2 regions of the Streptomyces sp. NPDC034111 genome follow, and region 2 is predicted to be linked to the other one. Evidence: riboswitches for the same ligand, from Rfam matches in the RefSeq annotation. Region 2 holds a riboswitch; the other holds the start of a gene.
What was found. Region 2 has a riboswitch for ZMP and ZTP ahead of ACZ55A_RS27815 (bifunctional 5,10-methylenetetrahydrofolate dehydrogenase/5,10-methenyltetrahydrofolate cyclohydrolase). Riboswitches for the same ligand answer to the same signal wherever they lie in the genome.

Region 1 (5,196 bases), on a different contig from region 2:
CGGCCGTACGGCTCCGGGACCGCGATCGAAACGCCCAGCGTTACGGTCCCCACTGCGCTCTCCCTCCTGACGTGTGTGCGGCGCTCGCGCACCCTCCTAGTGTGCCGGGTGCGTGCCCCTCGCGGGGAACCTCCTCAGCCCTGTGACAAGCAGGCCCCTGGGCCCCGCGGGCGGCGGCCCGGGCCGGTGCGGTCCGCGCGGGCCGCCCGGGCGGGCCGCGCGGACCGTACGGTCAGTGCTTGGCCGGCAGCAGTCCGAGCCGGTCATAGGTGGTGGCGAGGGTCTCGGCGGCGACCGCCCTGGCCTTCTCCGCACCCTTGGCCAGGACCGAGTCCAGGGTCTCGGGGTCGTCCAGATATTCCTGCGTACGGTCCCGGAACGGTGTGACGAATTCGACCATCACCTCGGCGAGATCGGTCTTGAGGGCGCCGTACATCTTGCCCTCGTACTTCTGCTCCAGCTCCGGGATCGAGGCGCCGGTGAGGGTGGAGTAGATGGTGAGGAGGTTGGAGACGCCCGGCTTGTTCTCCGCGTCGTAGCGGATCACGGTGTCGGTGTCGGTGACCGCGCTCTTGACCTTCTTCGCGGAGGCCTTCGGCTCGTCGAGCAGGTTGATCAGGCCCTTGGCGCTGGAGGCCGACTTGCTCATCTTGGCCGAGGGGTCCTGGAGGTCGTAGATCTTCGCCGTCTCCTTGAGGATGTACGGCGCCGGGATCGTGAAGGTCTCGCCGTAGCGGCCGTTGAAGCGCTCGGCGAGGTCGCGGGTCAGCTCGATGTGCTGGCGCTGGTCCTCGCCCACCGGGACCTGATGGGCCTGGTAGAGCAGGATGTCGGCGACCTGGAGGATCGGGTAGGTGAACAGGCCGACGGAGGTGCGGTCGGCGCCCTGCTTGGCGGACTTGTCCTTGAACTGCGTCATGCGGGAGGCCTCGCCGAAGCCGGTGAGGCAGTTCATGACCCAGCCGAGCTGGGCGTGCTCGGGCACATGGCTCTGCACGAAGAGCGTGCAGCGCTCCGGGTCGAGGCCGGCCGCCAGCAGCTGGGCGGCGGCGATCCGGGTGTTGGCGCGCAGCTCCGCCGGGTCCTGCGGAACGGTGATCGCATGCAGGTCGACGACCATGTAGAAGGCGTCGTGGGACTCCTGGAGCGCCACCCACTGGCGCACCGCACCGAGGTAGTTACCGAGGTGGAAGGAGCCGGCGGTGGGCTGAATGCCGGAGAGTACACGCGGACGTTCTAGGGCCATGGCATCGATTGTCTCAGGTCGCGTGCGCTCTCCGGCGCGTGGTCGGGAATTCGACCGAGGGTGGCCGGATGGGGTCCCCGGCGGCGGACCGGACCCGCGGTGGCCGCGGCGGGCCCGGCCCGCGGCGGGGTCAGCCCGCGACCGGCAGGCCCGGCGCCGGATAGGCCGCCATCAGCTCGGCGACCTCCGTACGGATCACTGCCAGCGCCTCCTCGTCGCCCTTCGCCGCGGCCTGTACGCCCCGGTCGATCCACTCGGCGACCCGCGGCATCCGGTCCGTACCCAGTCCGCGGGAGGTGAGGGACGGGGTGCCGATGCGGATGCCGGAGGGGTCGAAGGGCTTGCGGGGGTCGAAGGGGACGGTGTTGTAGTTGACGACGATGCCGGCCCGGTCCAGGGCCTTGGCGGCGACCTTGCCGGGGACGTCCTTCGAGGTGAGGTCGATCAGCACCAGGTGGTTGTCGGTGCCGCCGGAGACCAGGTCGTAGCCGCGGGCCAGCAGCGCCTCGGCGAGGGCCTTGGCGTTGGCGACGACGGCGTGCGCGTAGTCACGGAAGGACGGGGCGGCCGCCTCGCGCAGGGCGACCGCGATGGCGGCGGTGGTGTGGTTGTGCGGGCCGCCCTGGAGGCCGGGGAAGACGGCCTTGTCGAGGGCCTTGGCGTGGCTCGCCCGGGACATCAGCATGGCGCCGCGCGGGCCGCGCAGGGTCTTGTGGGTGGTGGTGGAGATGACGTCCGCGTGCGGCACCGGGGAGGGGTGGGCGCCGCCGGCGATCAGCCCGGCGATATGCGCGATGTCGGCGACGAGGACCGCGCCGACCTCGCGGGCGATCTCGCCGAAGGCGGCGAAGTCGATGGTGCGCGGGACGGCCGTACCGCCACAGAAGATGATCTTCGGGCGTTCCTTGCGGGCGAGGTCGCGCACCTCGTCGAAGTCGATGAGCGCGCTGTCCGCGCGGACGCCGTACTGGACGCCGCGGAACCACGTCCCGGTCGCCGAGACGCCCCAGCCGTGGGTGAGGTGGCCGCCCATCGGCAGCGCCATGCCCAGCACGGTGTCGCCGGGCTCGGCGAAGGCGAGGTAGGCGGCGAGGTTGGCGGGCGAGCCGGAGTACGGCTGGACGTTGGCGTGTTCGACGCCGAAGACGGCCTTGGCGCGCTCGACGGCCAGCGTCTCGACCTGGTCGATGTTCTGCTGGCCTTCGTAGTAGCGACGGCCCGCGTACCCCTCGCTGTACTTGTTCTGGAGGACGGTGCCGGTGGCTTCCAGGACGGCGGCGGAGACGTAGTTCTCGCTGGGGATCAGTCGCAGCGTGTCGGCCTGGAGCCGCTCCTCGGCGCCGACCAGCGCGGCCAGTTCGGGGTCGACGGCGTGCAGGGCGGGGTGCGAAGGGGGAAGTGACATGGCGTCCTCCGGGGCGCTCGATCGGTTGGTCCGTCGGGTCCCGGGTGCCCAGGCGGGCGGCACCGCGTGATGGTGGCCGCACACCGCTTCCTCGGGGTCGCTTCCCCGTACGCCAGTCGCGATGCGCACCGCCGAGTCTAGACACCCCTGGACGTCCCCGCCCGCCCCGGCGCCGGGAACACCGACCGCCCGCGCGGCTTCCGAACCCACCACCCGCGCGGCAATATAGAGGGGCATATCGATGCATATGCCCCGTACGGCCTACCGAAACGGAGTCACGGTGACGTCCACGGAACGCAGCATCGCCGCCGCCGAAGCCCACAGCGCGCACAACTACCACCCGCTCCCCGTCGTCGTGGCCACCGCCGAGGGCGCCTGGATGACGGATGTGACCGGCCGGCGCTATCTGGACATGCTCGCCGGCTACTCCGCGCTGAATTTCGGGCACGGCAACCGCCGCCTGCTCGACGCGGCCAAGGCCCAGCTGGACCGGGTCACACTCACCTCACGGGCCTTCCACCACGACCGGTTCGCGGAGTTCTGCACGCGGCTGGCCGAGCTGTGCGGGATGGAGCTGGTGCTGCCGATGAACACCGGCGCCGAGGCCGTCGAGACCGCGCTGAAGACCGCCCGTAAGTGGGGCTACCGGGTCAAGGGCGTCCCGGACGGCCGGGCGAAGATCATCGTCGCGGAGAACAACTTCCACGGCCGCACGACCACCATCGTCTCCTTCTCCACCGACCCCGAGGCGCGCGCGGACTTCGGCCCGTACACCCCCGGCTTCGAGATCGTCCCCTACGGCGACCTGGCCGCGCTGGAGGCCGCCGTCGACGCCGACACCGTCGCCGTCCTCCTGGAGCCGATCCAGGGCGAGGCGGGCGTCCTGGTGCCGCCGCCGGGCTATCTGGCGGGCGTACGGGAGGTGACCCGGCGCCGGAACGTGCTGTTCATCGCCGACGAGATCCAGTCCGGCCTGGGACGTACGGGCCGGACCTTCGCCTGCGAGCACGAGGACGTGGTCCCTGACATGTACGTCCTGGGCAAGGCGCTGGGCGGCGGCGTGGTGCCGGTCTCCGCGGTGGTCTCCTCCCGCGAGGTGCTGGGCGTCTTCGCCCCCGGTGAGCACGGCTCGACCTTCGGCGGCAATCCGCTCGCCTGCGCCGTGGCCCTGGAGGTCATCGCGATGCTGCGGACCGGTGAATTCCAGCAGCGCGCAACGGAGTTGGGCGAGCATCTGCACAGCGAGCTGGGGCTGCTGGTGGGCGACGGCGCGGTGGACGCGGTACGCGGCCGCGGACTGTGGGCGGGCGTGGACATCAACCCCTCCCGCGGCACCGGACGCGCCGTCTCCGAGCAGCTGATGACGCGCGGCGTGCTGGTCAAGGACACCCACGGCGCCACGATCCGGATCGCCCCGCCGCTGGTGATCAGCAAGGAGGACCTGGACTGGGGGCTGGCGCAGCTGCGGGACGTACTGGAGGGATGAGACGGGGGCGAGCGTGCAGCGGGCGGTCGGCGGGCGAAGGGGCCCTGGCCGCTCGTTGCGCCATGTCCGGGGCCGGGGCTCGGGGCCCGACACGGGCCGTGCTCGTGCGCGTACCCGTCCCGAATCGGTGGAGCCGCAGGTGGATTTTCCCTGGCTGTCTATTTCACATTGACCGCGGCCCATGCCTTCTGGACGGCCGCATACTCACGGCTGGACGTTCCGTACAGCCCGGCAGCGGCTTTGAGAGTGCCGCTCCGGGCCTGCTTGAATCCGGTGGTCGAGTTGAACTGGGTGGTGAGCGCTTCGTACCAGATACGGGCCGCCTTGGTGCGGCCGATACCGGCGACTTTCCGGCCGTCGACGGTCGGGCTGTTGTAGGCCACCCCGTTGATGGTCTTCTTGCCGCTTCCCTCCGCCAGGAGGTAGAAGAAATGGTTGGCTATGCCGGCCTGGAAGTGGGTGTCGCCGTCCTGGCCGCTCCCGGGCTTCCAGAAGTCCGGCGACTTGCCGTCGCGTGACGGCTTGTCCATGTAGCGCACGGGGGCGGACTTTCCGTAGACCTTCTCTTCGAAGAGGTAGTCCGGGGGGTCGCTGGGGAGGTTCGCCTGGAATTCCACCATGGCGGCGAAGATGTCGGAGGTTGCCTCGTTGAGGGCATCCGACTCGGCAGAGTCGCCGAATTTCGCAGTGGCGTCGCTGACGAGGTGGGTGTATTCGTGAGCGACCGCGTCGAGCGACGTGACGGGCTTCTTGTTGTTCTTACCGTCGCCGAAGAACGCGGACATCGGGTCGTCGACGGCCTGAGCGTGACTGAAGTTCTTCTTGAAGTGCACGTACAGGGTGGGGCCCTTGTTGTCGCCACGCGGGCCGAGGCGGTGGAAGGTGTTCTTGAAGTAGTCCCAAGCCTGTTCGGCGGCGAAGTGGGCGTCAACCGCCGCCGACTCGCGGCTACTGGTGGTGCCGTTGCCCCATACGTTGTCCTTGCCGGTGAAGGGCTTGCTGAGCTCCAGGTCACCGAAGTACTCGTTGTTCAGGTAGTCCTTGATGGTCAGGCCACCC
Region 2 (5,196 bases):
GGCGCCGCCGTCGACCGTGAGGACCGCGCCGTTGACGAAGGAGGCGGCGGGTGAGAGCAGCCAGCTGATCGCCTCGGCGACCTCGTGCGGCTCGCCGGGGCGGCCTGCGGGGAGGAGGCGGGTGGCTTCCTCGTACGCGGCATCGGTGCCGCCGTCGGCCAGTCCGGCTTCCTCCGCGAAACGTGCCATGCGGCGGTCGGCCATCTCCGTACGTACCCAGCTGGGGCAGACGATGTTGGCGCGCAGACCGTCCCGGCCGTAGTCGACGGCGAGGGAGCGGCAGAGCTGGAGCAGCGCCGCCTTGGACGTCGCATACGCGGCGTTGGCGTCGCCGTTGCGCAGCGCGGAGACGGAGGCGACGGCGACGACGGAGCCGCGTGCCGCCAAGAGGTGTGGCAGGGCGGCGCGTTGGAGGAGGAAGGGGCCGGTGACATTGGTGGTCATGACGGCCTCCCAGTCCGCCAACGACAGATCACCGACGGAGCCACTGCGGGCGATCCCGGCGTTGAGGACCAGGCCGTCGAGGCGGCCGTACGCGGAGACGGCGGCGTCGACGAGCCCCTGCACCGCCTCGGGGTCGGCGGCATCGGAGGGGTGGGCCAGCGCTCCGGTCTCCTCGGCGAGGCGGTGCAGCGGTTCGGGACGGCGGCCGGAGATCACCACCTGGTGGCCGGCCGCCCGCAGCAGCCGGGCGGTGGCGGCGCCGATGCCCGTCCCGCCGCCCGTCACGATGACAACTCGCTGTGGTGCCATGGTGGTTCAAGCCTCCGAGGGTGGTCTCGTACGTCCCGTACGGGGGACGTTACCGCCTCGCGATCATACGGACGGGCCCGAAGCCCCTCCCGGCGTCAGACCGCCTTGAGTTGACGCTCCGCCGCGTCGACGGTCTGGGTGAGCAGGGTGGCGATGGTCATCGGGCCGACGCCGCCGGGGACCGGGGTGATCAGCGAGGCGCGGGTGCTCGCCGACTCGAAGTCGACATCGCCGACGTTGCCGGGGTTGTAGCCGGCGTCGATGACGACGGCGCCGGGCTTGAGGTGCGCGCCGGTGAGGAAGCGCGGCCGGCCGACGGCGGCGACCAGGACATCGGCCTGCTGGGTGAGCGAGGCGAGGTCGGTGGTGTGGGAGTGGCAGTAGGTGACGGTGGCGTTGCGGCCGAGCAGCAGCATCCCGACGGGCTTGCCGAGGATCGCGCTGCGGCCGACCACGACGGCGTGCTTGCCGGCCAGTTCGACGCCGTAGTGGTCGAGAAGGCGCAGGATGCCGCCCGGTGTGCAGGAGACGAAGCCGTCGGCACCGAAGCTCATCGTGGCGAAGGAGTGGTAGGTGACCCCGTCGACGTCCTTCCCGGGGGCGATGGCCTCGAAGGCGGCTCGTTCGTCGATGCGCGGGCCGACCGGGTGCTGGAGGAGGATGCCGTGCACCTCGGGGTCGTCGGAGAGCGCGGTGAGGGTGTCGACCAGCTCCGCGGTCGTCGTGGCGGCGGGCAGGGCGACGTGCCGGGACCGGATCCCGGCCTTCTCGCAGCGGGCGCGCTTCATGCGTACGTACGTCACCGAGGCGGGGTCGTCGCCCACGAGTACGGTCGCCAGGCACGGGGCCTGGCCGGTCTGCTCGGTGAGGGTCGCCGCGCGCTCCGCGGCCTGTTCGACGAGCCGGCGGGCGAGTGCGCTGCCGTCCATGAGGCGGGCGGTAGGGGCCATCGGATACTCCTGGGCGTCGTGACGGATCGCCCAGGCGCGCGGCACTGACCATGCGTGGCCGAGCCGCTCCCCGGTGGTACTCCACCCAAGCGCCAGTCACGGCTCGCCGCCCACTCTAAACGACGCCGGGGAGCGTCCGGGGGTGTGGGCGGGACGCCTCCCCGGCCGGCGGGTCAGGTGCCGTTTCCGTGGCCCGGTGTGCTGAGCGGCGGTGGGGTGGTGGGGGTGGTGGCCTCCCACTGGCTGAGGATTCCGTCCCAGTCGTGCTGGGCGGCGGTGATGGCGTTGGCGTCCCAGGTGGGCTGGGGGTGCTGCTGTGGGCCCTCGTACATCTGGTGCTCCTGGTAGCCCTGGTAATTCTGGTGGTTCTGATAGCTGGGGTAGCCCGAGTGGTTCTCGTAGTTCTGGTACGGCTGCTGTTTCCAGGCTTCATGCTCGTAGTGCTCCCGTGGGGGCTGTGACGGTCGCTCGCGCCAGGCCAGGTGGGTGGCCTCGGGCTGCGGGGGTGGCTGGAGGGTGGCCATCCGGCGGTGACGGCCCGTACGGTCCGGCGGCGTGGCCGGCGCGGTGTGGCGGCTCTCGGCGGACAGCTGCTGGGCGCGCGCCACGAGGATCCGGACGTCGAGACCGAGTTCGTTGGCGAGGGCGGTGAGGTCAACTCCGGTGTGCCAGCTGCTCATCAGGACCGCGTCGAGCGCCGGGGCCCAGGCGGGTTCGGCGATCGGGGGCACGGTGTGCTGGGACGCGGTGTGCTGGGGCGCGGCTGTCTGGGGCGCGGTGGCGGGGCCGGGGGCGGCCGGGCCCGGGGGGTGAGGGGCGGCCGGGCCTGTCGGGTGGGCCGCGGTCTGCTGTGTGGGGGCCTGCTCCCGCGGCGGTGCCTGCTCGCCCGCGGGAGGCTGCTCGGCCGGCTGGTCGAGCAGGCTCTTGGCGACCGCGCGGGCGTCGTCCTTGCCCACCGTGCGGCGGGCCAGGCGCACTTCGCGTTCGTCCAGGCCGAGAAGGTCCGCCACCACCGCGTCACTGCCCACGGTCACGGCGAAGGCGGCCAGGGTCCGCGATCGGCGGGCCTCGGCCTCGTCGAGGAGTCCCTGCGTCCGGCGGACCTCGTCATCGCTGCTGCAAAACGCCTGTGCGAGCACCGCATGGCGCTCCCACAACTCCCTCGGTTCCATGACTGCGACAACGGTCCTTCGTCCGAATTGGACTGCTTCCCAGCAATAGATCACTGCATGAGGTGATATTCGAGGGAGTTATCCCCTCGCCGCCGGGACGGATGTGCGGGGAGCCGCAAAAATACCCAGTGACCCCAGGCCGGAGGAATCGTTTCTACGTCCATGAGCGCCCCTACCTCCGGCACCGTCGCAGGTCACGGACAGACTTTCCTCCCCGGCCCCGCCGCCACGCCCCGGTGGCTCACCGCGGAGATCACCAGGCAGACACCGGTGTACGCGGCCCTGGTACGGCTGTGGACGGCGCGCGCCGCCACCGTCCCCGGAGTCGCCGACCCCGAGTGGCAGCGGCTGATCTCCTACCACTGCCTGATGGAGGAGACCGAGGCCGCGCTCACCGCCCTCCGGCCGCACCGCGCGCCCGATGTGCTGCCGTCACGCAAACCGATCCCGGCCGCCCGCCCCGCCCCTCTGGACGCCTGAGCCCCCGCACACCGGTCCGTGCCGGTGCCGTGGGCGCCGCCCACGGCCGGCGACCTGAAGCGGCACCCGCCCCGGAGTACCGTTGAGTTGTCGAGATTTCCCGCTGTCCGGCCTCCGCGCCGTCAGCGGCTTTGACCAGCGACGGAGCCCGGGTGAGCGGGACGGATGACACGGACTTCAGCCCGATCGGGGTGATCGGGCGGGTGACCGTGTCGATCCCGACCGACGGGCCGGGTGAGGTGCTGCTGCCGGTGCGCGGCGGAACCGAGGCCTTCGCCGCCTGGTCCCCCACGCCCATCGCCCGGCACACGCAGGTCATCGTGGTGGACCACACCTCGGCGCGGTCGGTGATCGTCGCGCCGCTGCCCGCCACCTGACCGCACCCGGCCAGGGCCGTCCCATGGGCGTGCCCCTTCTCGCCCGGCCGTTCCCGCACCCCGGGGCCGGCCGCAGCGGACCAGGAGCGTACCAATGCTCTTCTGGCATGTTCCGGCGCCGAACGAGGCGCTGTTGATCTCCGGCTCGAAGCGCCGTGCCGGGGACGCCCAATTCCGTATCGTCACGGGTCATGGCTGCTGGGTCATGCCCGTCAGACAGAAGACGAGCGTGCTGTCGCTGTCGCTGCGGGAGGCGGAGATCTCCGAGGACTGCGTCACCCAGCAGGGGATCCGGCTCGCCGTACGGGCGGTGGCCGTGTTCAAGGTCGGTGACGACCCGACGTCGATCGCCAACGCCGCGCGACGGTTCCTGGACGAGCAGGCCACCATGGAAGAGCTGGTGGGGCGGATCTTCGCCGGGCATCTGCGCTCGATCGTCGGCGGACTGACCGTCGAGCAGATCATCCGGGAGCGGGACCGGGTCGCCCAGGAGGTCAAGGACGGCAGCCACTCGGAGATGGAGAAGCTCGGCATCGTCGTCGACGCCCTCCAGATCCAGGAGATCGGTGACACCTCCGGCTACATCACCAATCTCGCCGCCCCGCACGCCGCTGCGGTGGCCAGCGCCGCCCGGATCGCGCAGGCCAAGGCCGACCAGGAAGCGACCGAGCGGGAACAGCAGGCGGCGGCGCTCAAGGCGGAGTACGAGCGGGACACCGCGATCAAGCGGGCCGGCTTCCTCGCCGAGACCGAGCAGTACAACGCCCGCGCCGCCCAGGCCGGCCCGCTGGCCCAGGCCACGGCCTCTCAGGAGGTCATCGAGGAGCAGACCGCGCTGGCCGAGCGGCAGGCCTCGCTCGCCGCCCAGCGCCTGGAGGCCGAGGTGCGCCGCCCCGCGGACGCCGAGGCCTACCGGCTGCGCACGCTGGCGGAGGCACAGCGCGACCAGGTCCGCTTCGAGGCGGACGGCCGCGCGTACGGCGAACGGACCGTCGCCCAGGCCCGGGCGGAAGCGAACAAGGTCCTGGCCGGCTCGCTTCGGAACGGCAACCAGGAGCTGATCGCCGCCAACCGCACCGTGGAGAACCTTCCGGCGCTGGCCGAGGCCGCCGCCGAGGGCATCTCCGGCGCCCGGCTGACCGTGCTCAACGGCACCGACGGCATCAACGAGATCGCCTCCGCCCTCATCGGCCAGGGACTGGCCATCCTCGACACCCTCAAGCAGGCTCCGGGCATGACGACCGGCCCGTCCGGCTCCACGCCTCCCCTGGGTGACGGCGCCGGTTTGCGCCCCCCGAGGATGGCCCGGCTGAAGCAGGAGGGCACCGGCTCCGGGCCGTAGCGGGGCCCCCAGGCGGCCCCAACTCCCGTACCACGGCTGCCCCGGCGGCCCGGTGCGCGGCGCGGTCTCCGGAACATTCCGGCACCGCCAGGTCATGATGCGGTCAGGAGCCGGGAACGGTG

Region 1: it holds a riboswitch for ZMP and ZTP, as region 2 does, so the genes downstream of both, ACZ55A_RS10200 (serine hydroxymethyltransferase) here and ACZ55A_RS27815 (bifunctional 5,10-methylenetetrahydrofolate dehydrogenase/5,10-methenyltetrahydrofolate cyclohydrolase) in region 2, are expected to answer to the same signal.

The regions. Positions count from the first base shown of each region.
Region 1 is NZ_JBVIST010000003.1:173,695-178,890, forward strand. Features, by position in the region: gene ACZ55A_RS10190 (2'-5' RNA ligase family protein) at 1-53, opposite strand, end outside; gene trpS (tryptophan--tRNA ligase) at 233-1,246, opposite strand; gene ACZ55A_RS10200 (serine hydroxymethyltransferase) at 1,377-2,651, opposite strand; ZMP/ZTP riboswitch at 2,691-2,781, opposite strand; gene rocD (ornithine--oxo-acid transaminase) at 2,899-4,137, shown strand; gene ACZ55A_RS10210 (M4 family metallopeptidase) at 4,296-5,196, opposite strand, start outside.
Region 2 is NZ_JBVIST010000016.1:274-5,469, forward strand. Features, by position in the region: gene ACZ55A_RS27810 (SDR family NAD(P)-dependent oxidoreductase) at 1-753, opposite strand, end outside; gene ACZ55A_RS27815 (bifunctional 5,10-methylenetetrahydrofolate dehydrogenase/5,10-methenyltetrahydrofolate cyclohydrolase) at 849-1,703, opposite strand; ZMP/ZTP riboswitch at 1,725-1,813, opposite strand; gene ACZ55A_RS27820 (hypothetical protein) at 1,877-2,875, opposite strand; gene ACZ55A_RS27825 (hypothetical protein) at 3,038-3,355, shown strand; gene ACZ55A_RS27830 (hypothetical protein) at 3,508-3,732, shown strand; gene ACZ55A_RS27835 (SPFH domain-containing protein) at 3,827-5,074, shown strand.